DNA from 3 places in the Carnobacterium inhibens subsp. inhibens DSM 13024 genome. Region 1 is predicted to be linked to each of the others. Evidence: predicted binding sites of a transcription regulator. Region 1 holds the regulator's gene; each other region holds the start of a gene.
The links. Region 1 encodes CtsR, which represses protease genes until heat stress. Its sites were predicted from a motif close to TTGGTCAAAAAAGGTCAAANA; they were not measured.

Region 1 (10,380 bases):
TCATTATTGATCGTTAAAGTTCCTTGTAAGCGATGATTCATACTAATGACACCATGGTAACATTCCATCTTAGGAATATATGCAAATCCTCCCATAATTGAAGGAGACAGAATGGAAGTTTTTATATTTTGAAAAGTACCTAACCCTAATTTTCCTTGAACCGTAAACTGCTCATCTTTCAGATGGATAGAAACAAACGATTCCGTAAAAATAGTTTGTCCAATTTGAACTAAAAATGGATTATTTTGGTAACTAAACTCATCTAAACGATAACGAATATACCCTGTGTTTGTCGTTTTTTCGTTTTGCTCATTTAGCGTTACATAAATGTATTGGATAAAACTATGTTCGTCTCCTTTAAACAAATTCACACCAGGAATTAAACTAATGCTGGTCTTTTCATCAAATGAAACGTGCTTGTAGTACCATCCTTCAAAATAATTGTTTTTAGTTAAATCTCCTTGAAAAAGAATCGGATTTTTTATCTTATCAAACATTTAGCTATCCTCCCTGCCACCATTTATTTTGTTCTTCCAATGGTGTAAGACGTGTCTTTATCTTACTTTATTCGATAAAAGATAGCTAATAAATTGATGTTTTGCTTTATAGTTTCCATGGTGATCTTAACGGATACTTTTCTTTAATGATTCTAAATTATTTTTCATAACTTCGATATAATCTACTCCAGCATCTTGATCTGCTTGGCTGACTCCTTCTAAAGGGCTTAATAGAGCTAACTCAACACCAACTTCACTTGCCAACGTTTCGGCGATTTTAGAAGAACTATTATCTTCAAAGTAGATATACTCCATCCCTTCTTGATCGACTAATTCGGATAATTCAGCTAATTTAGCCGGACTAGGCTCTTCTTCGGATGACAAGCCTGCTATTGATACTTGATTCAAATCATATTGTTGAGCTAAGTAAGCAAAAGCTGCATGTTGTGTGACGAACGTTCGGTTCTCTGCCTCTTGAAAAGCTCCTCTGTATTCTTGATCTAATGCTTCCAACTTTTGATTATAGGCATCAGCATTAACTTCGTAACCTTCTTCATTTTCAGGATCAGCTTCAATTAGGCCTTCTTTTATGGTGTTCACTTCTTCTTGAGCAAGGACAGGATCTAGCCAAATATGTGGATCAATTGCATGACTGTGCTCTTCTTGCCCTTCTTCATCATGATCATGGGTATGCTCTGCGTGCTCATGATCTGAATCATTGTGTTCTTCAACTGCTTCATTCTCAATAAGGGTAATGCCTTCACTAGCATCAATAACGAGAACTTCGGTTGAATCAATAGTATCTAATACGGAAGGAACCCATGTTTCCATCTCTTCACTGTTATAAATAAACACATCTGCTTCTTGGATCTCGGCAACATCTTTAGCACTAGGTTCAAAATCATGCACTTCAGTTCCAGCAGGTAAAAGTAAAGATACTTCAGCCAAATCTTGTGCCACATTTTTTGTGAAATCATACATGGGATAAAACGTCGTTACTACTTTTATTGTCTCTTCTGTATGACTATTATCTGATGATGTATCAGCTTGCTCTGCTGCTCCACATCCACTCATGAATACTCCTACTCCTATTATAGATAACCCTATAGTTAATAATTTACTTGTTTTCATCATCAATAATCCTCCTGTAAAAAAAATAGTGCACTGTTACTTAAACTCGTATGTATTCAATGAATTTAATTATTACGCCACAAATCGTAATGGTTACGTTTTGTATAATACAGGATTATATTTATCGATGCAACCTTTATTTTTACTATCGATTTAGTTATAATATTTGATTGACTTCTAAAATTAAGCATGGTAAATTATTAAAGCACTGATTAAATCGTAATGGTTACGTTTTATCACAAGCATTTTTTCTTATAGAACTTCCCACAATAAGTTTTATTAAGAAGCTATTTTCTCTATGTTCATCTTAGTTATAACTAATGCTTTTTAATTTTGTCTTGTAAGTTATGGTAAAATAAACATATAAAAAGAAAAACTGGGAGTGTTCATCATGAAAGTAGGATTCATTGGAATTGGAAATATGGCTAGTGCCATTATAAAAGGTATGATCCAAAATGGGCATACCTCTCATCAAGATATTTACGTTCACAATACAACCAAAGAAACATTAGCCCTTTTCACTTCAGAAACTGGTACTCAAGCTTGTTCTTCTAATAAAGAATTAGCTGGAAAAGTCGATGTTTTAGTACTTGCAGCTAAACCAAATGTTTTCCCAACTATTTTGGCAGAAATTAAAGATGAAATTGCTGCTCATCAACCTTTAGTTGTATCTATTGCTGCTGGAACATCCCTTCAAAAACTATCAGAACTATTAAATGACGGCAATGAAACAGCTATTATTCGAGTAATGCCTAATCTAAATTCACAAATCGGAGAAGGAATGACTGCCATATGTGGAAATGACTACACTACTTCTCAACAAAAAGAATTTATCTTCAATATGTTTAAAGCTATTGGTGAAGTTGTTGAATTACCTGAAAAAGATTTTAGTACTTTCACAGCAATTGCCGGCAGTTCACCTGCTTTTGTCTTTTTATTTATCGATTCATTAGCCAGAGCTGCTGTTAGAAATGGTATGTCTAAAGAAGTAGCTACAAAAATTGCTGCTCAAGCTGTTCTTGGAAGCGGAAAATTAGTCTTGGACAGTGAAGAAACGCCATGGAATTTGATTGATCAAGTCTCTTCTCCAGGTGGAACAACTGTTGAAGGAATCCTAGCTCTGGAAGATGCTGGTTTTATCTCTTCAATTACAAAAGCAGCACAAGCAGTGATTGATAAAGATCAAGAAATGATGAAACACCACTAACTGTTCCATCTTAAAAAAACACTAAAAAACTTCAACGACGTTTGTGTCATTGAAGTTTTTTAGTATAGATACTACGTGTTACCTTTCTTGTTTTATAAATGTATAAGTTCAGCTTTTCAAAAATTAGAGAATTTAACTTTATTTATTCAAAAGTACGTTTTCTAATCGTGATAGGTCCATTTAATAAGTTTATTTTCTCCTTAATGCAGGTAAGGTCCTTTCAGTCTAATAGTCTTTTTGGATTATGCTAACTACTTATATTTGTTATAATCTGGAAAATCATTTTTAGATAGAACCCAGTAAATAGTTCCCTCTGTTGCTTCATCTTCATCATAAGGAATCAAAATAATGGCATTGTCTATATCTTTCTTGTCTGGGAAAACAAACGAGTAAATTTTATCATCGAATTCTATTTTCTTATAACTAATATTGTTTTTAAACCCAGTACCCGTTTGCTTATAAGATACAGTCCAATCATCAGTTCCCTCAGAACTAAAGGTGATAGATTCATCCATTACATTTATAATCATTTGTTTCCCATCGGAATTTTCTGCATACCATTTACCTTGTATGTCTTTTGAACCTTTACACCCAGTTAAGAATATCAACATAATTCCTAAAAACATATACATCACTAATTTTTTTCTTTTCTTATTAAACAAAAGAATACCTCCTTTTTTAGAACTCTTCTATCATAACCCGATATTTATATTATTTTCAAGTTGATATAATCTGTATTAACCAAAACCACCTTCCAAAATAAGAATAGAAAAGTTAATTTAGTTTTTTCACATTAGACCTTTACAGAATATGAGAGTGGGACAATAAGCGTTTAGACCCGAATCACTGGAACGAATAAGCGCAGTATGGTCATCGACCATCGAGCATTGTTCGCGAAGTGGACGTCGGGTCTGCTTTTTTGGAGCATGTTTTAGAATAAACAGTCGTATATAAAGAAGTGGCTGGGATTTTTGTCTTAGCCTCATCATTATTTTTTTATAATTGGCTGTCGTCTTGTTGTAGTTTATTTGCTTTTCTTTGTGCTTTTTCTTCTTTTTTTCGTCTTCTTAATTCTCTAAAAAAATCGCTTAATAATTCACTGCATTCTTCCTCTAAAAGACCTTTTTCAATTTGTACTTGGTGATTAAAACGCTTATCATCTAATAAATTCATCAATGTTCCAGCAGTACCGCCTTTAGGATCACTAGCTCCATAATAGAGTTCTTTGATGCGTGATAAGATCATTGCACCACTACACATAGGACAAGGTTCTAGTGTCACAAATAATTGAGCCTCTTCTAAACGCCAATTTCCTAAGTGGCGATTAGCTTCTTTAATGGCCAAAATTTCTGCATGAGTTGTTGCATCGTTCGATTCTTCTCTTATATTATGACCTCTGCCAATGATTTTTCCATCCAACACAACTATTGCACCAATAGGAACTTCTAATTTCTCTTTTGCTTTTTGAGCTTCTTTGATCGCTTCTTGCATAAAGTACGTTTTTTCTTCTGCAGTTAACATTTCTTGTTCCCTCGTTTATTCTTTTCTTTATCATAGCATAATTCATCTACAAATTTATTAAAAAAATGATAGAATGAACGTATAGAACATTTGTAACTGTTTTCATTCAAAGGAGTGCTTTTATGAATTTTAATCAACTTAAGTCTATTTACCCATCTGCTTTTTTGACAGATGATTCGAATAATGATCAGAATTACTTGACCTTCCCTTATCAAAATCAATGGATCCATTTTGATAAAAAACAATTGACCTCTTCAGAATCAAAGCTGCTTCACCTTATTTTAAATAAAGAAACAGACATAAAAAATCCAGAAAATCCTCAGTCAAAATGGTATGATTTTTTAATAGAAAATAATTCTATTCTACCTGCTGAATCTGGAAATTATCGAATTATCCAATTTAATATAAAAAAAATGGATACTAATTTTAATAAGAAATTATGGCTAAATGCATTTAAAAGTTTTTTTGAAAATGTAGAAGCTGCCTTTTTTATCAATGACCATTATGGTCTTTTGATTCAGCACTATTCAGGTTATTCACTAAACCAAGATGAGACGATAGGTATTTTACAAACTTTAGATGATGATTTTTCGATAAAAACAAAAGGTTATATTGGTCAATACTGGTCTATTTCATTAGAAATAAAGGATATTTTTAACGAAGAGCAAACTATTTTTTTCAATCAGCTGGATAAAAGCAAGCAAGTATTTTCATTACCTGATATAGCACTAAGTTATTATGCTTCTGAAGCTCTATTTAAAAGTCCGATTATACAACAATTAAAAGAAGAACTCATTTCTCATTCCGAAATAAAAGAACTCATTACCGCTATATGGCTAAACCAAGGAAATATCAGCTTAGCAGCTAAATATCTTTACATCCATCGCAATACTTTACAATATCGACTAGATCGTTTCTATGAAGAGTCTGGTCTTTCATTAAAAAACAGAGATGATTTGCTGCTTTGTTATTTATTAACAATCTAAAAAAAATAATCTACTGCTAATGAAAAAAATTAGCGGTAGATTATTTTTTTATAACAATAGTATTATTTTTTAAATTTATGTTTTAGCCCTTTTTTTTGGTGTTTAAACTCATGTTGTAAATCTGATTTTTTATCCATAAGTGTTTCTTTAAAGTCGTGTGTAGTATCTTTTAGGTGTTCTCCATAAGAGCTCATACTGCCTCTTAAATCAGACACTTTATCTACCACACCCAATAAATTAGCAACTTCCATATCAGATAAATCATCAATTACACTCATAGCATTTTCGTTGCCTTTTAATTTATCTTTTACGAAATATCTAGCTCTTTTACGATTCATTTTAGACTCAATTTTTTCCATTGCCATATTTGAAGAAGAAACAACAATAGCCCCAACTGTAAAAAGTGTTCCGAATCCTATCAATAATGCTTTTGTCGAATTTTTCATATTTAGTCACTTTCCTTTCCTTATTTCTTTAAATTTATCATAGCAGAAAGAAATATAAAATACGAATAAAAACGTCTACCATCTTATACGATAGCAGACGTTTCTCTAACTTTACTTTAAAAAAACAACTTAACTATTTTCACTTGAAGTTACTGTTTTGTTGTTTCTTTTTATTGAATCTTTTACAGTAATACGAATCGTTCCTTTTGAAGCACCGATTGTTACTTGATCGCCGATTTTAACTCGACCACTTAGCAACTCTTCACTCAATCGATCTTCTACTTCCTTTTGAAGTGCACGACGAATCGGACGTGCTCCATATTCAGGATCATAACCAGCTTTAGCAATCACATCAATTGCTGCTTGAGTAATTTTTACTTCAATGTCCATTTCTTTTAGTCGTTTAACAATAGTTTGAGCCATTAGTTTTACGATTTGAGTCAATTCTTCTTTTTCTAAAGAATGGAAAACAATAGAGTCATCAATACGATTTATAAATTCTGGTTTAAACATTTTTTTCAATTCTTCCATTATTCGTTTTTCCATTGCTTTATGATCTTTTTTATTGTTTGCTGTACCAAATCCTACAGATTTTTCATCTCTTAGAGCTGTTGCACCTAAGTTAGAAGTCATAATCATGACTGTATTTTTGAAGTCCACTTTTCTTCCTTTGGCATCAGTTAAATGACCATCATCAAGAACTTGTAGTAAGATATTAAATACATCTGGATGTGCTTTTTCAACTTCATCAAAAAGAATAACAGAGTATGGTTTTTGACGGATTTTTTCAGTTAATTGTCCACCTTCATCATACCCAACATAACCAGGAGGCGAACCAATCAAACGACTGGTACTATATTTTTCCATGAACTCAGACATGTCTACTCGTACTAATGCTTCTTCACTACCAAACATGGCTGCAGCAAGTGCTTTAGCTAATTCTGTTTTCCCTACACCTGTAGGACCTAAGAACATAAATGAACCAATAGGGCGGTTAGGATCTTTCAGCCCGCTTCTAGACCGTCTAATCGCTCTAGAAACTGATCCGACAGCTTGCTCTTGTCCAATAACTCTTTTATGCAGTATATTTTCTAAATTCATTAAACGATCCGATTCTTTTTGTTCCATTTGTTGCACAGGAATATTGGTCCATAAGGAGACTACTTCTGCAATATCTCTTTCCGTTACTTGTAATGAGCTCGAAGAAGCTTTTCCTTCTTGTTTTTGAAGTAAACTTTCAATCTTCTTACGTTGTTTCATTTCTTTTGTACGAATTTTTGCAGCTCTCTCAAAATCTTGTAATTGAATGGCTTCTTCTTTTTCTTGGATCAAAGCTTCTAGAATAGAAACTGCAGCTGCTACTGGAGAAGGTTTACTTGAAACATCTAGACGCACCTTAGAAGCAGATTCATCTATTAAATCAATTGCCTTATCAGGAAGCTGTCTTGCAGTAATGTAACGTGATGAGAACTTAACAGCAGCATGTACTGCTTCATCTGTAATTTCCACACCATGGTGTTCTTCATAACGAGAACGCAAGCCTAATAATATTTCTTCTGCTTCTTCTTCTGAAGGAGGATCAACATGGATAGGTGCAAAACGTCGTTCTAAAGCGGCATCTTTTTCAATATACTTTTGGTATTCATCTAAAGTGGTCGCACCAATCGTTTGTAATTCGCCACGGGCTAATGCAGGTTTTAAGATATTAGAAGCATCAATAGCACCTTCTGCTCCACCAGCACCAATTAACGTATGCAATTCATCTATAAATAAGATAACTTCTCCATCTTGATAGATCTCATCAATAATCTTTTTCATACGTTCTTCAAATTCACCACGATATTTTGTACCAGCTACTAGCGAACCCATATCCAACATCATTAATCGTTTATTTGCTAATGCAGCAGGAACCTCTCCGTCAACAATTTTTTGTGCTAAACCTTCAGCAATGGCAGTTTTACCTACACCAGGTTCTCCTACTAAAACAGGATTATTTTTTGTTCTACGGCTCAATACTTGAATAATACGTTGAATTTCTTTATAGCGCCCAACTACTGGATCTAACTTACCTTTTCTTGCTGTGTCAGTTAAATCACGAGCTAAAGAATCCAAAGTAGGTGTACCGGCAATTTGTTTTGTAGCTGGTTTTGCTTTTTTACCTTTGCCACTGTTTACATCACTTAATCCAATTTTCTTCAATACAATTTGACGGGCTTTATTTAAATTGATATCTAAGTTGCTTAATATCTTAGAAGATAAGATATCTTCCTCACGTAATAAGCCTAATAATAAGTGCTCAGTGCCAACTAAAGCTGAACCCATACGTCTTGCTTCATCTGTAGCAAAAGTAATCGCTTGTTTTGCTCTTGGAGAATACGGAAGAATAGCGTTTTTAGAAAGGTATTTCATTGTTCCATACCCAGTAAAATGTTCGATTTCTTCACGAATATCCATTTCAGTAACGGAAAATTGTCTTAGTGTTTTTCCAGCAATTCCATCTTGTTCCATTATAAGACCTAAAAGAATATGTTCAGTTCCTACAGAATGGTGACGAAATCCTTTTGCTTCTTCTTGTGCCATGATTAAAACCATTCTTGCTTTTTCAGAAAATAATTCATTCATCAATTTCGCCTCCGTTTTTTATACGTTACTCATATTTTAAATTAGTTAAAAAGGCAACTAATAACTTAGCTCTTAATTCATTTTCATTTGCTTCAGTAGAGTTCAAGAGTGATTTTTCCATTACGGATAACATAATATTGGCTTCACGCTTCGATAGCATTTCAGATTCAAACAACCTTTGTATAATAGAATAAGCATTCTTTTGAGAAATTTTACTTCCAATAATATCAATCATCATATCCAGCATTTCAACTTCATCTAATAATTTCACCTTTATAATACGTATATACCCACCACCGCCTCGTTTACTTTCAACTAAATATCCTTGTTGTACAGTAAAACGAGTATTTATAACATAATTTATTTGAGAAGGAACACAATTAAATCGATCTGCCATTTCGCTACGTCTAATCTCGACTTGTTCATCTTGGCCTAAAACCTTCTTTAAATAAGCTTCAATGATATCCGACATATTTTGATTGTGCATGAGTTACCTTGTTACTAAAACATTTTAATGTGTGATAAGACATCATATCCTTATCTACTTTACATTGCAATGGCGTTTTTTTAGTAACACTCCTTTTCTTTTCGTCCCAACACTAGACTTATTTACTTAGTTTATTTTTTTACTCAATAAAATAAACTAATAACGGAGGATGCTCCAGTAAGCAATCAAGAAGCATTCTTGACTAATCCTGACTTTAATTATACGAGAAATAAGAAGATTTGAAAAGCAACTCTACTCATTTTTTCTTTAAATACCATTTAAACTGTTGTTATTCTACATTAAATCGAAGTATCTACAAAATAATATAATAAAAAAAGATAACCCCACAAAAAAATGGAATTATCTTCTAAGTTGTTTATCGGGAAGACAGGATTCGAACCTGCGACCCCTTGGTCCCAAACCAAGTGCTCTACCAAGCTGAGCTACTTCCCGTACTACTGAGTTTTTATCTTTTTTACAAAAGAAATGCACCCAAGAGGACTTGAACCTCTAACCCCTTGATTCGTAGTCAAGTACTCTATCCAATTGAGCTATGGGTGCAAATGGTGCCGAGGGCCGGAATCGAACCGGCACGGTGATCACTCACCGCAGGATTTTAAGTCCTGTGCGTCTACCTGTTCCGCCACCCCGGCATTAGAACAGCTTGTCATTCTTGCGAATGAGCTCACTAGTTGAACTAGTAAGCGAAAGACGGGATTCGAACCCGCGACCCCCACCTTGGCAAGGTGATGTTCTACCACTGAACTACTTTCGCAACAAAATGCCGGCTAAAGGAGTTGAACCCTCGACCCTCTGATTACAAATCAGATGCTCTACCAACTGAGCTAAGCCGGCTAAAGTGGTACTTAACTAAACATTCAAAAAAAAAAATGGTGCGGGTGAAGGGACTTGAACCCCCACGTCTCTCGACGCTAGATCCTAAATCTAGTGCGTCTGCCAATTCCGCCACACCCGCAAAAGTATGGCATAACTAAACATGTTGAATGATTAGTTATGAGTCATGCAGGATTCGAACCTGCGACCCTCTGATTAAAAGTCAGATGCTCTACCAACTGAGCTAATGACTCATGGTGGAGGTTGACGGGATCGAACCGCCGACCCTCTGCTTGTAAGGCAGATGCTCTCCCAGCTGAGCTAAACCTCCATCTGAGAAAAAACAATTGAATTTGCGTGGCAGCGTCCTACTCTCACAAAGGGAAACCCTTCACTACCATCGGCGCTAAGAAGCTTAACTGCTGTGTTCGGCATGGGAACAGGTGTGACCTTCTTGCCATCGCCACCACACAAATTTCAATCTAGAGAACGTTGTTCTCTCAAAACTGGATAAGTTAAAAATTTGTTTTTCGTTTAGAAACCGTCGTACACCGTTTATTCTTTGGTTAAGTCCTCGACCGATTAGTATTGGTCCGCTCCATCTATCGCTAGACTTCCACTTCCAACCTATCAACCTGATCATCTCTCA
Region 2 (10,380 bases), 160 kb from region 1:
TTGAAAGTGAATTGCTTGTTCGTCGAAAAATGAAATTAAAGAAAAATAATGTTTATATTGTACGATTAAAGCATGGTACTAAAGAAGTGCTGTCAGATTTGTCTATTATGGACGGGATGTCATTGCATAGTCATGTTTCAAATGAAATAATGGAAAATACGCAAAAAGTTAAATCTTATTTGCGTGGAGCTTTTTTAGCAGGAGGTTCAGTTAATAACCCAGAAACGAGTCGTTACCACCTTGAGATTCATTCAAGTTATGAGGAACATAATGATGATATTTGTCAAATGATGAATCAATTCGATATGAATGCTCGTACGTTGGAAAGACGAAATGGGTATATCACTTATTTGAAAGAAGCAGAAAAAATTGCAGACTTTTTGGCTTTGATTGGAGCAACGAGTGGGATGCTCAAGTTTGAAGATGTTCGAATCATCAGAGATATGAGGAATTCAGTTAATCGTTTAGTCAACTGTGAGAATGCTAATTTAAATAAAACGATTGATGCTGCCAGTAAGCAAATTGAAAGTATCAAGTATATCGACGAAATGATTGGATTGGATAAAATCCCTACGAAACTAAGAGAAATTGCTCTTGTTCGTTTAGAATATCCAGAAGTAACATTAAAAGAATTAGGTGAAATGATTCCTAGTGGGACAATCAGCAAATCAGGAATCAATCATCGTTTACGTAAGTTAAATGAGATGGCAGATAAACTAAGAAGTACAGAAATAACAAGAGCAACAGTAATCACTTAAATATAAACTTATTAAATTGTAGGAATAAGTTTTTCAGTCTAGAACTTATTCTTGTTTTTTCATTATAACTGGGCTACACTGTAATAGTTGATGTTTTTGACTTTAGCAAGTATAAAGCTGAACGATTAACAAGTTATTAGTGTAGAGTCCCCTTAGTGTAATGGATATCACGTAAGATTCCGATTCTTAAAATGGGGGTTCGATTCCCTCAGGGGGCATGTAAGGATGCCAAGTAAAGTTATTACCTCACCCGTTTAATAGGAGAGTTGCATAATAACGAATAGAATAAGACAGCACTAGCTAGATCAAAAACTTTATTAGATCTGTGTTGTAATGCTGGAATGAAGAGCATAGACCCGATTTTCGTAAAAATGCTTACGACTTTCGGATCTTTTTTTATGTTGGTTCGTTCTACTGCCTGTTATTTCGAAAGATAAGATATGACAATAAAAGGTATAGTAACAAGATGATCTGAATTGGACTTATCCTACAAATGAATGTATAATTCCAAATGTTGAAAAATCGTTATTGAAATGTTAGATAGTTTGTGTATTTTACTTTGGGATGAAAGCATGATTTAATATCCCGTTATGGAAGGATCGATTATTAAAAATGAAAGAAAATTTTTGGCAAGATTTACCGCGTCCGTTTTTTATATTGGCACCAATGGAAGATGTGACGGATGTTGTTTTTCGTCATGTAGTGAGTGAAGCAGGCAAGCCGGATGTGTTTTTTACAGAATTTACGAATACCGTAAGTTACTGTCATCCAGAAGGACGGGATAGCGTACGTGGGCGTTTGACGTTTACAGAAGATGAACAACCAATGGTCGCTCATATATGGGGAGACGAGCCAGAGTATTTCCGTCAAATGAGTATTGGTATGGCAGAAGAAGGCTTTAAGGGTATTGATATCAATATGGGATGCCCAGTACCGAATGTAGCAGGAAAAGGAAAAGGCAGTGGACTAATCCGCCGTTTTCAAGTTGCTGCAGATTTAATTCAAGCAGCAAAAGCTGGAGGGTTACCAGTAAGTGTCAAGACCCGTCTTGGATATGCAAATATCGATGAATGGCGTGATTGGTTGACACATGTTTTTGAACAAGATATTGCCAATCTTTCTATCCATTTGCGCACAAGAAAAGAAATGAGTAAAGGCAATGCTCACTGGGAAATGATTTCAGAAGTCAAAAAATTGCGTGATGAGATTGCTCCACAAACACTTTTAACCATTAATGGAGACATTCCGGACCGTGAAACAGGGTTGAAACTTGTTGAGGAATACGGTGTAGATGGCATTATGATTGGGCGAGGTGTATTTCATAACCCTTATGCCTTTGAAAAAGAGCCGAAAGAACATAGCAGCAAAGAATTATTGGAGCTTTTCAGATTGCATTTAGATCTTTTTGATCAGTATACTGTTGATGAACCACGTTCATTTAAACCTCTTCGTCGCTTTTTCAAAATATATGTTCGCGGCATTCGCGGAGCGAGTGATTTAAGAGTACAGTTAATGGAAACCGAAACAACAAATGGAGCACGGGCATTACTAGATGAATTTGAAGAAAAGAATCGAGATATTTTAGGAGAATAGAAGAGAGACAGCCTTTGTTTAAAGATGAAAGATTGAGCAGTTGAAGAATAGAGAAAGAATTCCTACGCATTTGATTTAGAAGTTCTTTTTAAATCTACTCTGTTTTGTTTTTCTCTTATCATCAGACCAATCATACTATGGATAAAGGTTTGTACTTTTCATTTAAAAGCTTTAAAATTTTCGAATTATTTTTTTATGTTATAATTATTTTGTTGACCTATTAGTCAAATTCTATAATAAATAAACCGTTAAAAACAAATTGATTATCGCATAAAGGTAGCATAATTGATTTGTTTTTTAATCGTATGAAACCTATTTTAGTAGAATAAATGCAAGCGTAAGAATTTAATTGAGAGTCATCTAATTGTGTCAGTGTCTTCAAGGATAACTTTTGTGTTAAGAGTAGTAATTTAATTATTTTTCCAAAAAAATAACAAACAAAAAAAATTGACCTTTATTGACCAAAAGAGTAAAATACAATTAGTAACTTGTTGAGTAAGTCTTTTAGTTACACAATAAAGGAATGTACATTTAAGGAGGAAGCAAATTATGAACTTAGTCCCTACAGTAATCGAGCAGTCATCCAGAGGTGAACGTGCTTATGATATTTATTCTCGTCTTTTAAAAGACCGCATTATTATGTTAAGTGGTCCAGTTGACGATGATCTTGCAAATGCTGTAATCGCTCAACTGCTATTTTTAGATGCACAAGATTCTGAAAAAGATATTTATATTTACATCAATTCTCCAGGTGGAAGCGTAACTGCCGGATTAGCAATTTTTGATACAATGAACTTTATTAAAGCTGATGTACAAACGATTGCAATGGGAATGGCTGCATCAATGGGAAGTTTCTTATTAACAGCCGGTACAAAAGGAAAACGTTACGCATTACCAAATGCTGAAATCATGATTCATCAACCATCAGGCGGATCACAAGGACAAGCTACAGAAATCGAAATTGCTGCTCGTCACATTTTAAAAACGCGTGAACGTTTAAACAAAATTTTATCTGAACGTACTGGTCAACCTATTGAAGTTATTCAACGTGATACAGACCGTGACAACTATATGTCTGCAGAAGATGCAAAAGCATATGGTTTGATTGATGAAATTATGGAAAACAGTTCATCATTAAGTTAAATAAAATAAACAACTTATGTATTTAAGACAAAGAGGTTGGGGCAAAAGTCCTAACCTCTTTGTTGTTTCCAAATGATTGTTCTAAAACGTGTAAAAAAAGACCCGTCCTTAAACGATTGTGATTTCATTCCCACTTCGGGTGTAACGAAAATAAGACAAATTCATTTAATTGATTGTTGCTTATCTGTATAATGAAGTTAATAAGCAATCGAAGGAGGATGTTTTGTGGATATTAGTACTATTAAAGCAGACAAAGTAAATACAACAGATGGAATAAAAATTGGAAATGAAGATGCACCTGTTAAAGTTATTGAATTTATTAACTTAAAATGCCCTTATTGTAAAATGTGGTATGCAGATTCAAAAGACCTATTAACAGAATACGTAGAAGGTGGAAAAGTCCAACGCATCATTAAACATTTTGATAAAGAGAAACCAAGTTTAAAAAAAGGTAATGTTGTTCATCAGTATTTAGATTATTCAAATCCAACAAAAGCTCTCGAAGAAATAGATTATTTTTTTGCACATCAAGACGAGTGGGGCAGCTTAGAAGAGTTGTCTGAGATTGAAACTTATGTTGAAGAGAAAAGGCAATTGAAGAAACAAACAAATGAGTTAGAGGCTCAAGGAATTATTAAAGAAGCTAATAATGCAAATGTTGTGTTTGTTCCTACAGTTTTTATTGAAGAACAAATTTTTGATGAACATATTACACAACACGAACTAAAAGAAATGATTGATTCACGTCTTTAGGAATCTGAGTAAAAAGCATAAAATCAACTATGAAAAAGACTTATCTTATTCACAATTAGTTATGAAGAATTTAATGAAAAACTTAGAAACTTAATAGTTGAAAGATAGTAGGATTACTGTTACAATTACTGGTGTGAGAGATGGTAATAGTGTCCTTTTGGATGCTATTGAGAATGATGAAAAAACAGAAACAGGAAACTGATAGTTTGATTTTCATTTTTGATTCTCTTGTTTTTTTAAGTAACAAGGGTCGCCGAACGACTAACGCGGTCACAAAGCGACCAACGTAGAAAGAGGTCGCTCATGCAAAATGTATTATCCGTTATCGAAGAAGTTATTCCAGATATCATGTATACACTTCAGAATCGTTACCACATTTTGCGCAATGTTTTTTTATTGGGTCCAGTAGGCAGAAGAGTCTTAGCTGATCGTATGGGAATCACTGAACGTGTTTTACGTACAGAGTCAGAAGGATTAAAGAAGCAAGGACTCATAAAAACTTCAAAAATGGGAATGGAATTAACTGAAAAGGGTGAAACCATTTACCACCAATTAGACCAGTTAATGGGTCAGTTATTGGGAATGAAAGAGAAAGAAAAACAACTTGCCTCTTATTTGGAGATCGAACACTGTGTAATTATTTCAGGTGACGTAGATGATCAACTGAAGTTACGTGAGGAAATAGGCCATGCTACATTGGAAGCTCTAGATTTTTTATTGCCGGAAGGCAATAATATTATTGCAGTAATGGGCGGTACGACTATGGCTGAAGTAGCAAGTCAAATGAATGAAACTCTTTCAAGAAAAAGAGAGTTGATTTTTGTCCCGGCTAGAGGTGGACTAGGAGAATCGGTTGATATTCAAGCGAATTCTATTAGCGCTTTAATGGCCCAAAAAACTGGCGGTGAAAACCGTGTTCTTTATGTACCAGAACAAGTAAGCGAAGAAACATACAAACCACTCTTACAAGAACCTGGAATAAAAAGGACTCTTAAGATGGTTGATGATGCTAATTGTGTTTTATATGGCATCGGAGACGCCATGCATATGGCTGAACGCAGAGGAATGAACGAAGAAGTTCTAGCTCTGATTAAAAAGAAAGCTGCAGTTGGAGAAGCTTTTGGAGAATTTTATAATCAGTCTGGTGAAGTGATTTATAAAATACCACGCATTGGGATGCAATCGAAAAACTTAGCAAATATTGCTAATGTGATTGCAGTAGCTGGCGGTAAATCCAAAGCTAAAGCAATTGAAGCCCACATGAAAAAAGCACCTCGCCATACTTGGCTCATCACAGATGAGGGTGCTGCTAATGAGATTTTAACAGGGATAACCCTTTAAAATAAATATATTGTACGATTCCTAAAGGAGGAAATCTATTTATGACAGTTAAAGTAGGTATTAACGGTTTTGGACGTATTGGTCGTCTTGCATTCCGTCGTATTCAAGAATTAGAAGGTATTGAAGTGGTAGCAGTTAACGATTTAACAGATCCAAAAATGCTAGCTCACTTATTAAAATATGATACAACACAAGGACGTTTCAACGGTGACGTTGAAGTTAAAGATGGCGCATTTACTGTTAATGGTAAAGACATCAAAGTTTTAAGCAACCGTAACCCAGAAGAACTTCCATGGGGAGAACTTGGAGTTGAAATCGTATTAGAATGTACTGGTTTCTTCACTACTCAAGAAGCTGCTGAATTACACATCAAAGCAGGAGCTAAAAAAGTTGTTATTTCTGCACCAGCTACTGGTAACATGAAAACAATCGTTTACAATGTAAACCACGAAACTCTTGACGGTTCTGAAACAGTTATCTCTGGTGCTTCTTGTACTACTAACTGTTTAGCTCCTATGGCTCAAGTACTAAATGACAAATTTGGTATTGAATTAGGATTAATGACTACTATCCACGCTTACACAGGTGACCAAAACACATTAGATGCTCCACATCCAAAAGGCGACTTCCGTCGTGCTCGTGCTGCAGCAGCTAACATCATTCCTAATACAACTGGTGCTGCTAAAGCAATCGGTGAAGTATTACCAGAATTAAAAGGTAAATTAGATGGAGCTGCACAACGTGTTCCTGTTGCTGCTGGTTCATTAACTGAATTACAAACTGTATTAAAAACTAAAGTAACTGCTGAAGAAGTAGATGCAGCAATGAAAGCAGCAGCTAACGAATCTTACGGATATACTGAAGACGCAATCGTTTCTTCTGATATCTTAGGAATGTCATTCGGTTCATTATACGATGCAACTCAAACTAAAGTTATCACTGTTGGTGACAAACAAATCGTTAAAACTGTTGCTTGGTATGATAACGAAATGTCATACACTTCACAATTAATTCGTACTTTAGAATACTTTGCTAAATTAGGTTAATCTTTAAAAGAGACTTAAATTAGGATAGAAAATAATAAAAGCGGGGAGGCAGCGCGCTTCCTCGCTTTTCTTTTTTCAAAGATTAGTATTTACACATAATTGCTCGATACAGGAGGAATCTTTAATGGTGAAAAAAGTTGTAACTGATTTAGATTTAAAAGGTAAAAAAGTTTTAGTGCGTGCAGACTTTAATGTTCCAATGAAAGACGGCGTTATTACTAATGACAACCGTATTCAAGCAGCCTTACCAACTATTCAATATGTTATTGAACAAGGTGGGAAAGTTATTTTATTCTCTCACTTAGGTAAAGTGAAAACTGAAGAAGATAAAGAAGGCAAAAGTTTACGCCCAGTCGCTGAACGCTTAAGCGAATTGTTAGAAAAAGACGTTACATTTGTACCTGAAACACGTGGAGAAAAATTAGAAAGTGCTATCGACGGCTTAAACGCTGGTGATGTATTAGTATTTGAAAACACACGTTTTGAAGATATTGATGGTAAAAAAGAAAGCAAAAATGATTCTGAACTTGGCAAATACTGGGCAAGCTTAGGCGACGTTTTCGTTAATGATGCATTTGGTACAGCTCACCGTGCACATGCTTCTAACGTAGGAGTTGCTTCAAACCTTGAATCAGCTGCTGGTTTCTTAATGGATAAAGAAATCAAATTTATCGGTGGCGCTGTTGATGAACCTAAACGTCCGTTTGTGGCTATTTTAGGTGGAGCAAAAGTTAGTGATAAAATTGGTGTTATCGAAAACTTATTAAGCAAAGCTGATAAAGTTCTTATCGGTGGCGGAATGACTTACACTTTCTATGCTGCTAAAGGCATCGAAATCGGTAAATCATTAGTTGAAGAAGATAAAATCGAATTAGCTAGAACATTGATCGAAAAAGGTGGAGACAAATTAGTCTTGCCAATCGATTCTGTTACTTCTCCAGAATTCAGCAATGACACACCAACTGAAGTTCATGATGGTGCTGTACCAGCTGATCAAATGGGTCTTGATATTGGACCAAAAACAATTGAATTATTCACTAAAGAATTACAAGGTGCTAAAACAGTTGTTTGGAACGGACCAATGGGTGTATTTGAAATGTCTAACTTTGCTCAAGGAACAGTTGGTGTTTGTGAAGCAATCGCTAATTTAACTGAAGCAACAACAATTATTGGTGGAGGAGACTCTGCAGCTGCAGCAATGCAATTAGGTTTTGCAGATCAATTCACTCACATCTCTACAGGTGGCGGAGCTTCATTAGAATACCTTGAAGGTAAAGAACTTCCAGGTGTAGCATCTATTTCAGACAAATAAAATAGTTCAATTAGAGAAAGGAAGTTAGTTATGCGTAAACCAATTATTGCCGGTAACTGGAAAATGAATAAAACAGCTGCTGAAGCTGCTGAATTTGTAGAAGCAGTTAAAACAAAAATCCCTTCTTCTGAACAAGTAGATTCAGTTGTGGGAGCTCCTGCTTTATTTTTACAATCTTTAGTTAAAGCATCAGAAGGAACAGAATTAAAAATCGCTGCTCAAAACAGCTACTTTGAAGAAGCTGGAGCATTTACAGGAGAAATTAGTCCTGCTGCTTTAGGAGACTTAGGAGTAAATTACGTTATCATTGGTCACTCTGAACGTCGTGAGTTTTTCCACGAAACAGACGAAGAGATCAATAAAAAAGCACATGCTATTTTCAAAAATGGTATGGTTCCAATCATTTGCTGTGGTGAAACGTTAGAACAACGTGAAGCTGGAGAAACAAATGAATGGGTAAGCGGACAAGTTAAAGCGGCAATTGCTGGATTAACTGAAGGTCAAGTAGCTGAATCAATCATTGCTTACGAACCTATCTGGGCAATCGGAACTGGTAAATCTTCTACTTCTAAAGATGCAAATGATACTTGTGCAGTTATTCGTCAAGCAATCGCAAAAGAAGTTTCTCAAGATGCTGCTGATGCAGTACGTATTCAATACGGTGGTAGTGTAAAACCTGAAAATATTGCTGAATACATGGCTGAATCAGATATTGATGGAGCTTTAGTAGGAGGAGCAAGTTTAGAAGCAGAATCGTTCTTAGCGTTATTGGAGGCTGTTAAATAATGACAAAAGCACCAGTAGCCATCATTATTCTTGATGGATTAGGATGGCGTCATGAAGTTATGGGAAATGCCGTAGCTCAAGCTAAAAAACCATATTTTGATCATCTATTAGAAAAATACCCTCATAGCACATTAAAAGCTTCTGGATTAGATGTAGGTCTTCCAGAAGGTCAAATGGGGAATTCTGAAGTAGGGCATACAAATATTGGAGCAGGACGTATTGTGTATCAAAGCTTAACTCGTATTGACAAAGCAATTCAAGACGGTGAGTTCCAAACAAATCCTGTTTTGAGTGATGCAATGGACAGCACAATTAAACAACAATCTAATTTACATTTGTTTGGATTATTATCAGATGGTGGAGTGCACAGTCACATCAATCATTTGATTTCATTAATCAAAACAGCTAAAGAAAAAGGCGTGCCGAACATTTATGTTCATGCTTTCCTTGATGGACGTGATGTATCTCCTAATTCTGGTATTAACTATGTTAAACAATTAGAAGAAGCAATCAAAGAAATCGGAGCAGGTGAAATTGCAACTATTTCTGGACGTTTTTACGCAATGGATCGTGACAAACGTTGGGAACGGGTTGAAAAAGCCTACAACGCTATTGCTCATGGCGAAGGCGAAAAAGCAACTAGTGCACTAGAAGCCGTTCAAACAAGCTATGATAATGAAAAATTTGATGAGTTTGTATTGCCGACAGTTATTGAAAAAGACGGAAAACCTGTAGCAACGCTACAAGACAATGATTCTATCATTTTCTTCAACTTCCGTCCTGACCGTGCAATTCAATTATCAAATGCCATTACCGATGACGAATGGGAATTCTTTGATCGTGGACAAAGAGCTAAAAATCTTAAACTTGTTACGATGACAATGTATAATCCAAGCATTAAAGCTGAAATAGCTTTTCCTCCAGTTGCATTGAAAAATGTTATTGGTGAAGTTCTTTCAGATAAAGGCCTTTCACAATTGCGTATTGCGGAAACTGAAAAGTATCCACATGTTACCTTCTTTATGAATGGTGGACGTAATGAAGAATTTCCAGGCGAAAATCGTATCTTGATTCCATCTCCAAAAGTGGAAACATATGATTTGAAACCTGAAATGAGTGCTTATGAAGTAACGGATGCTTTAGTGGCAGATATCGAAGCGGATAAACACGATGCGATTATCTTAAACTTTGCTAACCCGGATATGGTTGGACACTCAGGTATGCTTGAACCAACAATCAGAGCTATTGAAGCTGTTGATGAAAACTTAGGTCGTGTGATTGATGCGATTACTGCTAAAGGCGGATATGCTATTATCTTTGCCGATCACGGTAACGCAGATACAATGACTACACCTGAGGGTAAACCGCATACTGCTCATACAACTGTTCCTGTTCCTGTAATCGTAACTAAAGAAGGCGTTACATTACGTGAAGATGGACGTTTAGCTGATATTGCACCAACAATGCTAGACTTGTTAAACATTGAAAAACCAGTTGAAATGACTGGAGAATCTTTGATTCAAAAATAAAATTTGTACCGTATCAAACTAAACTTTTTGAAAAAAGTGACTATAAGAAAGCTGCAGACTTCCCATATTCATTCAAGTAAATAAGTTTAGAAAAATAAACCGGCAAGATAAAACTTAAA
Region 3 (10,380 bases), 1.7 Mb from region 1:
TCACCAGCTACTAAACCAGCGTAACCATAGTTAATGCCGTATACTTCCATTCCTTCATAAAGACCTTTACGTACAACAGCTCGAATAGCTGCATTCATTCCTGGAGCATCTCCACCACTTGTCAAAACAGCAATACGTTTCATATTGACTTCACCTCATAAAATAGATTAAAGTAAATAGCTCTTCTAAACAACTTATAACCACCATTATCTAAAAAACTTTTTTACTCATTACACTTAATTCTAGTACAAACGATTCTTTTTTAAACTTACTTTCATAAGCTCACCTGTTATTCTACCACTTTTATACCGTCTTGTCCTTTTAAAAATAGCATTTCACTAAAAAAATCATTTAACTTTAATTATTTTTAATAACAATGTTTTCTTTTCCAAGAAGGTTTTCTAATTCTTCAATTAATTCAGGTGTATCATTGATCCAACTTTCCTCTGCTAAACCAATCTTCTTATTCGATTGCACATAGTACAATACGACAGGTATGTTTCCTTTAGATCTCATCATTACATTTTTCATTTTTTCTAATGTTTCATTGTTATTCTGTTCTTCTTGTATCCGAATAAAACATTTTTTATCCGTTTGATTGCCAGCTATTTTTTCCACATCATCCATTTGATTAACAATGATTTGCGGTATACCCTCACGTTTTGATTCTACTTTTCCTTCTACATACAAAACGGTTTTATCCGTAAGCAACTCAATAAATTGACGGTATTTTGTAGGGAATAATGTTAAAGAACAATCTCCAGAAGTATCACTAATGGTCACAAAAGCCATTGGTTCACCTTTTTTTGTTGTAATTTTGTGAATGTTTTTGATTGAACCAATTATTCTGCTTGTTTTTCCAATTGTTAACTCATTTATATATACAATTTGTTTCCAAGGCCGTACTGAATCGTATTTCTCAGTTGGATGCCCTGATAGATACGTTCCTAAAAAGTGTTCTTCATTTTCTAACTTCTCTTCGATTGTTAAGTCAGGAGCAGATTCATATTTGGGTTTTAGTAATTCAAATAAATCAATATTATTCCCACTCATTTGCACACTTTGAATGATGCCTTCGATCGATGCCAAAAGTGTTCCTCGAGAGTGCTCAAACTGATCAAATGCGCCAACATAGATTAATGGTTTGATGTATTCTGGCTTCAACCATTTCTTATCTAGTCTTTTAAGAAAATCAATTAAATCTTTGTACTTTCCATCATTCTTCCGATTCGTAATCATGTCGTCAATCATATCTCTTCTCAGCCCTTTTATAGAACTAAAGCCAAAAAGAATTTGGCTATTAATTAAAGAAAACCCGCCAAAACTAGCATTAATGTCTGGTGAAAGAACTTTGATGGCTCTTTTTTTCGCTTCGATAATATATTCTTTCATTTTAGTAGAATTATTTAAAGCTGAGTTTAATAAAGCTACGAAAAAAGCATTAGGATAATGGGCCTTTAAATACGCCATTTGATAAGCGATAAAAGAATACGCTACTGCATGTGACCGGTTAAAACCATAGTTAGCAAATCGTTCAATGTAATCATAAACTTGCATGGCAACTTCTGGGGTGTACCCTAACTTAGCGGCACCACTAGTAAAATGTTGTCGTTCTTTATCAATAATGCTTTTTTGTTTTTTTCCGATCGCTCTTCGTAAAATATCCGCTTGTCCTAACGTGTAGCCTCCCATTCTGGCAGCTACTTGCATAACTTGTTCTTGATAAACCATTACACCATAAGTGACAGACAGGATCTCTGAAAGAGATTCATGAGGGTATACAATTGGAAGTACACCTTTCTTTCTTTTGATAAACGTATCGATCTGTTCCATAGGACCGGGACGATACAATGCATTCACAGCTGCTATATCTTCCATAGAAGATGGCTCTAACCTGCGCAATACGCTTTTAATCCCCGCTGATTCAAATTGAAAGATCCCTACCATATCTCCTTTTCGAAATAATTGAAGTGTCTCTTGATCTTGCATAGGTATGTTTAACAAATTTAATCGCTTGCCAGTCTCTCTTTGGACAAGTTTTAATGCATTATCTATAATAGATAAATTCTTCAAACCTAAGAAATCCATTTTCAACAATCCAATTTCTTCTACATTCCCCATAGGGTACTGCGTTAAAAAAATCTCGCCTCCACCTTTTTGTAAAGGAACGTATTGAGTTAAGGGCTTATCACTGATGACTACACCTGCAGCATGAGTTGAAATATGTCGAGGCAAACCTTCAATTTTTTTGGCCGTTTCAAACAAAAGTGTATTTTTTTCGTTTTCTTCAACCAGTTTTCTTAACGTTGCAGATTGTTTAAAAGCTTTTTCTAAAGTAATGCCAAGCACACTTGGAATAGCTTTAGACCAAACGTTCGCTTCGGAAGGACTCAAACCAAATACTCGGGATACATCTTTCAAAGCCATTTTAGCAGCTAAAGTGCCGAACGTTGCGATTTGAGCTACATGATTCTTACCATACTTATTTCTGACATATTGCAATATTTCCTCTCGCCGATTATCAGGAAAATCCAAATCGATATCCGGCATTGTATAACGTTCTTCATTTAAAAACCGTTCAAATAACAGATCATATTCAATTGGATCCACATCTGTAATTCCAAGTAAATAAGCGACCAAAGAACCCGCTGCTGAACCCCTGCCTGCTCCAGTAACAATTTTCACTTTATGAGCATATGCCATGACATCCCATACAATTAAGAAATAATCTTCGAATCCCATTTTTCCAATGACGGTTAATTCATATTCTAAGCGATCGATATAGCGTTTATCCGGTTCGGATACTCTTTTTTCTAAACCAATCAGACACTGTTCTTTTAAAAATGCCGTTGTCGATTTCTCGGTTGGCAAAGGAAATTTTGGTAGCAATTGTTGGTGCAAAACAATCTCACTAGTTATCATATCAGCAATAGCGTTTGTTCTTTGAGCTTCTTCTGCTAAGTCATTCTCTTTGAATTGTTTTTCCACTAAACTACTCTCAGGTAAAAAATAATCTCCATTTATAGAAGCATTTTGGATTGAAAGGGCTTCTCCCTTATCAATCGCTCTTAAAGCAGCCGTACTAAACTCATCATCTGCATCAATATACCGAATATCTTGTAAAGCCACAGTAGGTGTTCCAGTATCTCGAGATACCTCATTCAATTTATTTTTTATTGATTTCAGCTTTAGATGAAGTTGAACACCTATATAAAACTGATTTTTTGGAAATGTTTTTTGCCATTTTTTTATAACTGTTGCAGCTGACTCTGCGTCATCTTTAAATAAAAAAGATTCAGCTTCTCCTGTTTCCCCAGGTGTGATTGCAATTAAGTCCTGACTGTATTGTTCTATTTGATCGACAGTCAACCGCTCATTTTCAGCTAAAAGCATTTTTTTGCTTGAAAGAATCATCAAATTTTCATAGCCTTTAGCATTTTTCGCTAATAAAATGATTGAATGATTTTCTTCGCTTTTTACAATACCGCCAACATCTAGGGTTAATCCTAAAATAGGTTTAATCTGGTGTTTTTTACACATTTTGTAAAAGTCTACCAACCCATATAAAATATTGTGATCAGTAAGAGCAATGGCTTGATAACCTCTTTCTTTAGCCTTAATGACTAATTCTTCAATCGAAATGGTGCTTTGTAATAAACTATAAGAACTCATTACTTGTAATTGTACAAATGACATTTTGTCACCCCATTCTAACTCTCTGTTTCTTATTATACCCTTCTCTGATTCGTATACGCAAACCTTCTAAAAGGAACTTACTTTTCTTCGCCACTCTCTTAAATTAGAATACCACAAATACTTTTTCTTCTTACTTTTTCCTTTACAAAATTTTTGAAAATGCTAAAATGAATGTGTAAAAGAAGAGAGGTCAAATTATGAAATATCTAGTTACATTATTCTGGGGATTCTTTATTGGTCAAGCTGTAAATTATATTGGAGCTTCATTATCAAGCAGCTCATATAACTTCGTTACAGCATCACTGATTGGATTATTTATTGGGTTAATGGTGATATTAATTGCTAAAACTTTTTCAGAACCAAAACGCGAACACGCAACTAAATAAGATCAATTAAACAAAAAAAAGACATTCAATCGAATGTCTTTTTTTTGTTTAATCATCTAACAGTTGTGTTTCATAGGATAAGTGGTCATCTTTTAACGTAATGGTTACTTTAGATTTCGGTAGAATTTCGCCAGAAATAATACCTTTGGCTAAAGGTGTTTCTACTTGTTTCGTAATAAATCGTTTTAATGGTCTTGCTCCATACATCGGATCATAAGCTTTTTCGGCTATCCAAACTTGTGCTTCTCCAGAAATCGTTAACTCAATGTCTTGATCAGCTAAGCGGACAGCTAAATCGTGGATTAATTTAAGAATAATTTTTTTCACAACTTGTAAGCCTAAAGGAGCAAAAAGAATAGTGTCATCGATCCTATTTAAAAACTCAGGTTTAAAGGATGTTTTTAACAGCGATAATACCTGTTCTTTAGTTGAGTCTTTAATTTGTCCTTGGTCATCTGTACCTTCTAATAATAGATCAGACCCAATATTACTTGTCATAATCAAAACAGTGTTTTTAAAATCGACCATTCTGCCTTTTGAGTCAGTCAATCGACCATCATCTAATACTTGTAATAAAATATTGAAAACATCTGGATGAGCCTTTTCAATTTCATCTAACAAAACAATGGTATAAGGACTTCTCCGGACAGCTTCAGTCAATTGTCCACCTTCATCATAACCGACGTAACCAGGTGGTGCACCTATCAATCTTGAAACAGTATGTTTCTCCATATACTCACTCATGTCAATCCGGACCATATGATCTTGTGAGTCAAATAAATTGTCAGCTAATGCTTTTGCCAATTCTGTTTTCCCAACCCCAGTTGGTCCTAAAAATAGGAATGAACCTAGCGGACGATTAGGATCTTGGATGCCAGCTCTAGCCCTTATAACCGCATCTGATACGCTTTGTACCGCTTCATCTTGACCAATGACACGCTCATTTAATGATTCATCTAAGTGCATCAATTTTTCGCGTTCGCCTTTAATCAACTTACTAACAGGAATACCCGTCATTCGACCAATAACTACAGCAATTTCTTCTTCTGTAACCGATTCTTGTACCAGTCTAACTTGATTATCTTGATCAGCTAATTGTTGCTCTTCGAGTTTTTTTAGTTCTGTCTCTAAAGCAGGTATTTGTCCATGTCTCAAGACAGCAGCTCGCTCCAAATCATAATTGCCTTCTGCTTCTTCTAATTCATGACGTGCTTTTTCAATTTCAGCACGTTTATCGCGTAGTTTAGCTACTTCTTCTTTTTCAGTTTCCCATTTCATTTTCAGCTGGTTCGCTTCTTCACGTAAATTGGATAATTCTTCTTGAATAATAGCCAATCTGCGCATGCTAGCGTCATCTTTCTCTTTTTTCAATGCAGCTTCTTCTATTTCTAACTGCATCAACCGGCGAGAAACTTGATCCAATTCAGTGGGTCTTGAATTCATTTCAACTCGAATGGTAGCACAAGCTTCATCTATTAGATCAATTGCTTTATCTGGTAAAAAACGATCTGTAATGTAACGGTTGGATAGCGTTGCCGCAGCCACTAAAGCGTTATCGTGAATATTTACGCTATGGTGAATTTCAAACCGTTCTTTTAGTCCTCTTAAAATACTAATGGTTTCTTCTACTGTAGGTTCATCAACAAGTACTTTTTGGAAACGTCTTTCAAGTGCTTTATCTGACTCCATGTATTTTCGATATTCATCTAATGTTGTCGCACCAATACAATGCAGTTCTCCACGAGCCAGCATCGGTTTTAATAAGTTTCCTGCATCCATACTGCCTTCTGTTTTCCCGGCGCCTACAATTGTGTGGATCTCATCAATAAATAAGATGATGTTCCCTTCGCTTTTCTTCACTTCTTTTAGAACTGCTTTTAAGCGTTCTTCAAATTCTCCACGGTATTTAGCACCTGCAATCAAAGAACCCATGTCTAATGAAAAAATGGTTTTTCCTTTTAAATTTTCGGGTACATCTTTTCGAACGATTCGTTGAGCCAACCCTTCAATAATAGCGGTTTTACCAACACCAGGTTCTCCAATCAATACCGGATTGTTCTTCGTTTTACGAGATAAAATCCGAATAACATCTCTAATCTCATCATCTCTACCTATAACAGGATCTTGGTTTCCGCTTTTTACGGCTTTAACTAGATCCGTACCGTATTTTTCAAGTGCTTGATAAGTTTCTTCTTGATTTTGTGAGGTCACGCGATCTCCTCCTCTTATTTTTTCAATTTCATTTTTTAAATTCTTTTCAGTTAACCCATTCTTCAATAGATACTTAGTTAAAGAATGATTTTTTAATTTCATAAGTGCCAATAAGACGATCTCAGTAGAAAGAAAGTCATCTTTAAATGTAGCTCTTAATTTATCTGCTTCTGTTAATAAATTATATAGGTTTTGACTCATTCCTTGTCCATATTGAACATTAGAGCCTTCAACAGTTGGGTAATAATCCAATTCTTGATCAATATAAGATTCAAAATCCTCTGTATTGATCCCTAACGATTGATAAAGCCCACGTGCAAAATGATCAGGCGTTAAAAAGATCTTCCATAAATGGAGAAGATCTATTTCTTGATGTTTTCTAGTTACAGCAATATTTTGAGCTTCGCCAAGGGTTTGTTGCATCGTAGTAGTCATTTTTTCTATATCCATAGAAACCCCTCCTTGATTTACTAATGTTAGTATACTTCATTGGTCAGTAAAGGTCAAATAAAAATAATTGGAATTTTGACTAATTTATTCATTTATTTTTTAACCATTATTTGTACGGTTAATGTTAAAAATCTTACCCCAATTTTTATCATTAGAGTAAACTTTTCTTTATCTTATACCTAAAGCAATCCGGGCATAGCGGCTCATTTTACTTGTATCCCAAGCAGGATACCAAACTAATTTCACTTCGGTTGAAGAAATTTCAGGTATCGACTGTATAGCTTTCATGATGTCATCGGTAATAGTATCTGCCAAAGGACAACCCATAGTCGTTAACGTTAATTTTATCACACAGTGTTTTTCTTCGCTTACTTCAACTCCGTAAATTAATCCCAAGTTCACAATATCAATGTTCAGTTCAGGATCAATGACTTGCTCTAAAGCTGCTAATATGCGTTCTTTCAGATTTTCCAATTGATTTTCTTTAGTTGTTTCCATAGGTTGAGCACCTTCTCTTTTTGACTTGATTTTACCAAAATCAAAGTCTTTCAGCAAGAGATTGTGAATGTTTTTATAAATGTTTTTCGAAAAAATTAGCTGTTTCAACAGATATCATATAAGGAACATGATGGCCTTGACCTTCAGTTGTTGTAAAACTCACATGTTTTCCATACTCTTGATCTTTGATTCTTTTGTAGAAATCAAACGTCGGTTGGTAAGGGACTAAATCATCATCTTCATCATGCCAAAAATGAACGAATTTCCCATCAATTTTTTCAGGTTGCATATCAAGCGAAATAGGTTTTAACGACTCGATTGCATGAGCAAATTGTTCAGATTCAAAATCGATTTCTACTCCTATTTGCCATTTGGAAGTTAATAACCATTTTGAGAAAGGAATTGGAGACGGACTTCCCATTAAGACAACAGCCGTTTTTATCCAAGGATATTGCGTTAACAAAGCACATGTGGTCACGCCACCCATTGATAAACCAGACACTCCGATTTGTTCTTGATCTGCTAGACCAACTTCGACGTAATGCTCTATTAAAGCTGGAAACTCCATTACATTGTGTTGAACAACATCCCAAAACTCCATACTTCTCTCGGTTACTGGTGCTCCTTGACTTCTTTCTCCATGCAAATAAGCTTCTGGTATCAAGACACGGAATCCTTTTTTAGCAATCTCATAACCATGAACTAAAGAGCTTTCTTTATAATTTGTCCAACCATGATAAAAAACAACAGTGGGCAATTTTTGGTCTATTAATTCCGTTGAAACAACTTCTAGTACCGGTATCTCATTAATGTATTCATGTTTTACTGTTATCATTTATCTATCCTCTTTCTATATTTATTCTTATAGACTTTGTGGTACACTATTCGTAAAGGTTCTATAAAATAAGTGTATCATAAAAGAAAACTAGAAGCTTTTATAAACCTAAATGAATAGTCGGAGGATTTTGATGAATAAAAAATTAATTGCTCTTGATTTAGATGGCACTACCTTAAACAATCGTTCAGAAATTTCGGTTAGAACTCAAAATGTTTTAACAACTTTACGAAATGCCGGTCACATCGTTTCAATCGTAACGGGCAGGCCTTACCGTAATAGCAAACAATTTTACACCCAATTAGGAATGGAAACGCCAATCGTAAACTTTAATGGTGCTTTGTGTCACTTACCAAATCAATTAAATTGGGAATCACAATACCATAAAACATTGGATCGTGAAATTGCGCTAGATATGCTGACTTTAAAAAAAGATTTAGATATTCATTTGATTGCAGCAGAACTGAGAGATACAGTCTTTGCAGACAACTACTTTGTTCCTTATAGCGATTTCTTTCCAGAAGGAAAAAAAGGCGCTTCTAAATTAACAGCATCTAGCTTGAAAGAAGACCCTACTGCTGTTTGTGTTTTTACAGATGCAGAAAATCAAGCTTATATTATTGAAAAAGTTACAGCTCGTTATGGAAACGCTGTTGAAATTAGAACATGGGGCGGACAAACGCCTTGTTTAGAGATCGTAGCAGCAGGAGTACAAAAAGCATTAGGTGTTGAACGTATTGCCCAAGTATACGGTGTGAAGCAAAAAGATATCATTGCTTTTGGGGATGAAGACAATGATTATGAAATGATTCAATATGCTGGTCATGGCGTAGTGATGAAAAACGGGATTGATTCTTTAAAACAAATTTCAAATGATATAACAGAAAAAACCAACAATGAAGAAGGTTTAGCTCATTATTTAGAAAACTATTTTGGATTGATTTAAAGTCAAAAAGAAACAGGATGTCCGTTCAAATTGAACGGCACCCTGTTTCTTTTATTTTTTCATTAAAGATTCTTTTTGTCGGTCTGAACTCCAAAACTCGCCTAACACTTTATTCGTTTCCATAAAGTTGACGAAAGCTGACGCATCTGCTTCTCTAACAGCTTGTTCTAATTCATACATTTCATATCGAGTGATAACCATCATTAAGATAGAACGATCGGTTTTTGAATAAGCACCTTTAGCAGGAATAATCGTAATCCCTCTTATCAACTTTCCATGTATTTCTTTCACTAAAGCATCCGGTTCATTGGTCACAATCATAGCCGTAATTTTTTGATGACTGGTGTGTATTGTATCAATCATTTTGGTCATCACATAAATCGACACCAAAGTATAAAGAGCATATTCCCATCCGTATAAAACACCGGCTGATGAAACGATAAGTAAATTCATTGCAAATGTTAATGTACCAATAGATCTACCCGTAGTTTTAGCTAATACCATTGAAATAATATCCATTCCGCCAGTTGAAAAACCGTATTTTAATGCAAAACCAATTCCAGTTCCACTAATAATCCCTCCAAATAAAGCGTTCATCATAGGATCATTCGTCAGTGGATTAATCGGCAAAAGAACCGTAAAAAACGAAATCAAAATAGACGTCATAAAACTGTATAATGTGAAATTTCTCCCCACTTTAAACCATCCAAGTAACGCGATAGGAATATTAAATACAAGTATTAATATACCCGTATCAATAAGGATGCCTGAAGAATTGTCTAATACACCCGATAATAATTGCGCAATTCCGTTAATACCCGAAGCATAAATATTGGCTGGTATTAAAAAATTGTTTAATGCGATTGCATTTGTGATAGCTGCGAAAAAGATAAAAAAGATTTTTTTTGCTTGTTCAATCCAAAAATTCGGCGTTTTTAACTGTGTCATCTCATAACTCCTTATATACTTAATCAAACAAGAATAACAAGATTTTTCTTATTAATAAAGAAAAAAATTTTTTTCTTCATTACACTCTCATTTGTATCCGTTTTCCAAGGATTTGCCTGCCTTTTATGGTACAATTTAAGAGCACAATGTAAAAGGAGGAATTACTTATGGCAAAAGAAGCAAGTTTTGATATCGTTTCAGAAATGAATATGGAAGAAATAAAAAATGCCGTACAATTAGCAACAAAAGAAATTGCAAATCGTTTTGATTTCAAAGGTTCGATCAGTGAAATCAAATTAGAAAAAGAAAAATTAGTTATCGTCTCAGATGATGACTTTAAATTAGAACAAGTAAAAGATGTATTGACTAATAAATTAGTTAAAAGAGGCGTTCCAACTCGAAATCTTCAT

Region 2: clpP (ATP-dependent Clp endopeptidase proteolytic subunit ClpP) is a predicted target of CtsR. The motif match lies at 2,796-2,816, and genes of this name have one in related genera.
Region 3: clpB (ATP-dependent chaperone ClpB) is a predicted target of CtsR. The motif match lies at 6,783-6,803, and genes of this name have one in related genera.

What each region holds. Positions count from the first base shown of each region.
Region 1 is NZ_JQIV01000006.1:1,913,331-1,923,710, reverse strand. It holds gene BR65_RS10395 (tocopherol cyclase family protein) at 1-497, opposite strand, end outside; gene BR65_RS10390 (metal ABC transporter substrate-binding protein) at 624-1,631, opposite strand; gene proC (pyrroline-5-carboxylate reductase) at 2,020-2,835, shown strand; gene BR65_RS10380 (hypothetical protein) at 3,087-3,497, opposite strand; gene tadA (tRNA adenosine(34) deaminase TadA) at 3,832-4,356, opposite strand; gene BR65_RS10370 (helix-turn-helix domain-containing protein) at 4,479-5,342, shown strand; gene BR65_RS10365 (hypothetical protein) at 5,405-5,788, opposite strand; gene BR65_RS10360 (ATP-dependent Clp protease ATP-binding subunit) at 5,918-8,410, opposite strand; gene BR65_RS10355 (CtsR family transcriptional regulator) at 8,436-8,897, opposite strand; tRNA gene BR65_RS10350 (tRNA-Pro) at 9,277-9,350, opposite strand; tRNA gene BR65_RS10345 (tRNA-Arg) at 9,385-9,458, opposite strand; tRNA gene BR65_RS10340 (tRNA-Leu) at 9,462-9,550, opposite strand; tRNA gene BR65_RS10335 (tRNA-Gly) at 9,601-9,672, opposite strand; tRNA gene BR65_RS10330 (tRNA-Thr) at 9,680-9,752, opposite strand; tRNA gene BR65_RS10325 (tRNA-Leu) at 9,789-9,873, opposite strand; tRNA gene BR65_RS10320 (tRNA-Lys) at 9,913-9,985, opposite strand; tRNA gene BR65_RS10315 (tRNA-Val) at 9,987-10,062, opposite strand; rRNA gene rrf (5S ribosomal RNA) at 10,087-10,202, opposite strand; rRNA gene BR65_RS10305 (23S ribosomal RNA) at 10,294-10,380, opposite strand, start outside.
Region 2 is NZ_JQIV01000006.1:2,074,850-2,085,229, forward strand. It holds gene whiA (DNA-binding protein WhiA) at 1-758, shown strand, start outside; tRNA gene BR65_RS11120 (tRNA-Arg) at 905-976, shown strand; gene BR65_RS11125 (tRNA dihydrouridine synthase) at 1,371-2,351, shown strand; gene clpP (ATP-dependent Clp endopeptidase proteolytic subunit ClpP) at 2,901-3,494, shown strand; gene BR65_RS11135 (DsbA family protein) at 3,720-4,247, shown strand; gene BR65_RS11140 (sugar-binding transcriptional regulator) at 4,551-5,588, shown strand; gene gap (type I glyceraldehyde-3-phosphate dehydrogenase) at 5,630-6,634, shown strand; gene BR65_RS11150 (phosphoglycerate kinase) at 6,759-7,946, shown strand; gene tpiA (triose-phosphate isomerase) at 7,977-8,732, shown strand; gene gpmI (2,3-bisphosphoglycerate-independent phosphoglycerate mutase) at 8,732-10,261, shown strand.
Region 3 is NZ_JQIV01000006.1:231,936-242,315, reverse strand. It holds gene pfkA (6-phosphofructokinase) at 1-143, opposite strand, end outside; gene dnaE (DNA polymerase III subunit alpha) at 358-3,696, opposite strand; gene BR65_RS02335 (YjzD family protein) at 3,894-4,082, shown strand; gene clpB (ATP-dependent chaperone ClpB) at 4,131-6,743, opposite strand; gene BR65_RS02325 (metal-sulfur cluster assembly factor) at 6,912-7,241, opposite strand; gene BR65_RS02320 (prolyl oligopeptidase family serine peptidase) at 7,315-8,076, opposite strand; gene BR65_RS02315 (Cof-type HAD-IIB family hydrolase) at 8,210-9,022, shown strand; gene BR65_RS02310 (YitT family protein) at 9,074-9,970, opposite strand; gene BR65_RS02305 (YajQ family cyclic di-GMP-binding protein) at 10,138-10,380, shown strand, end outside.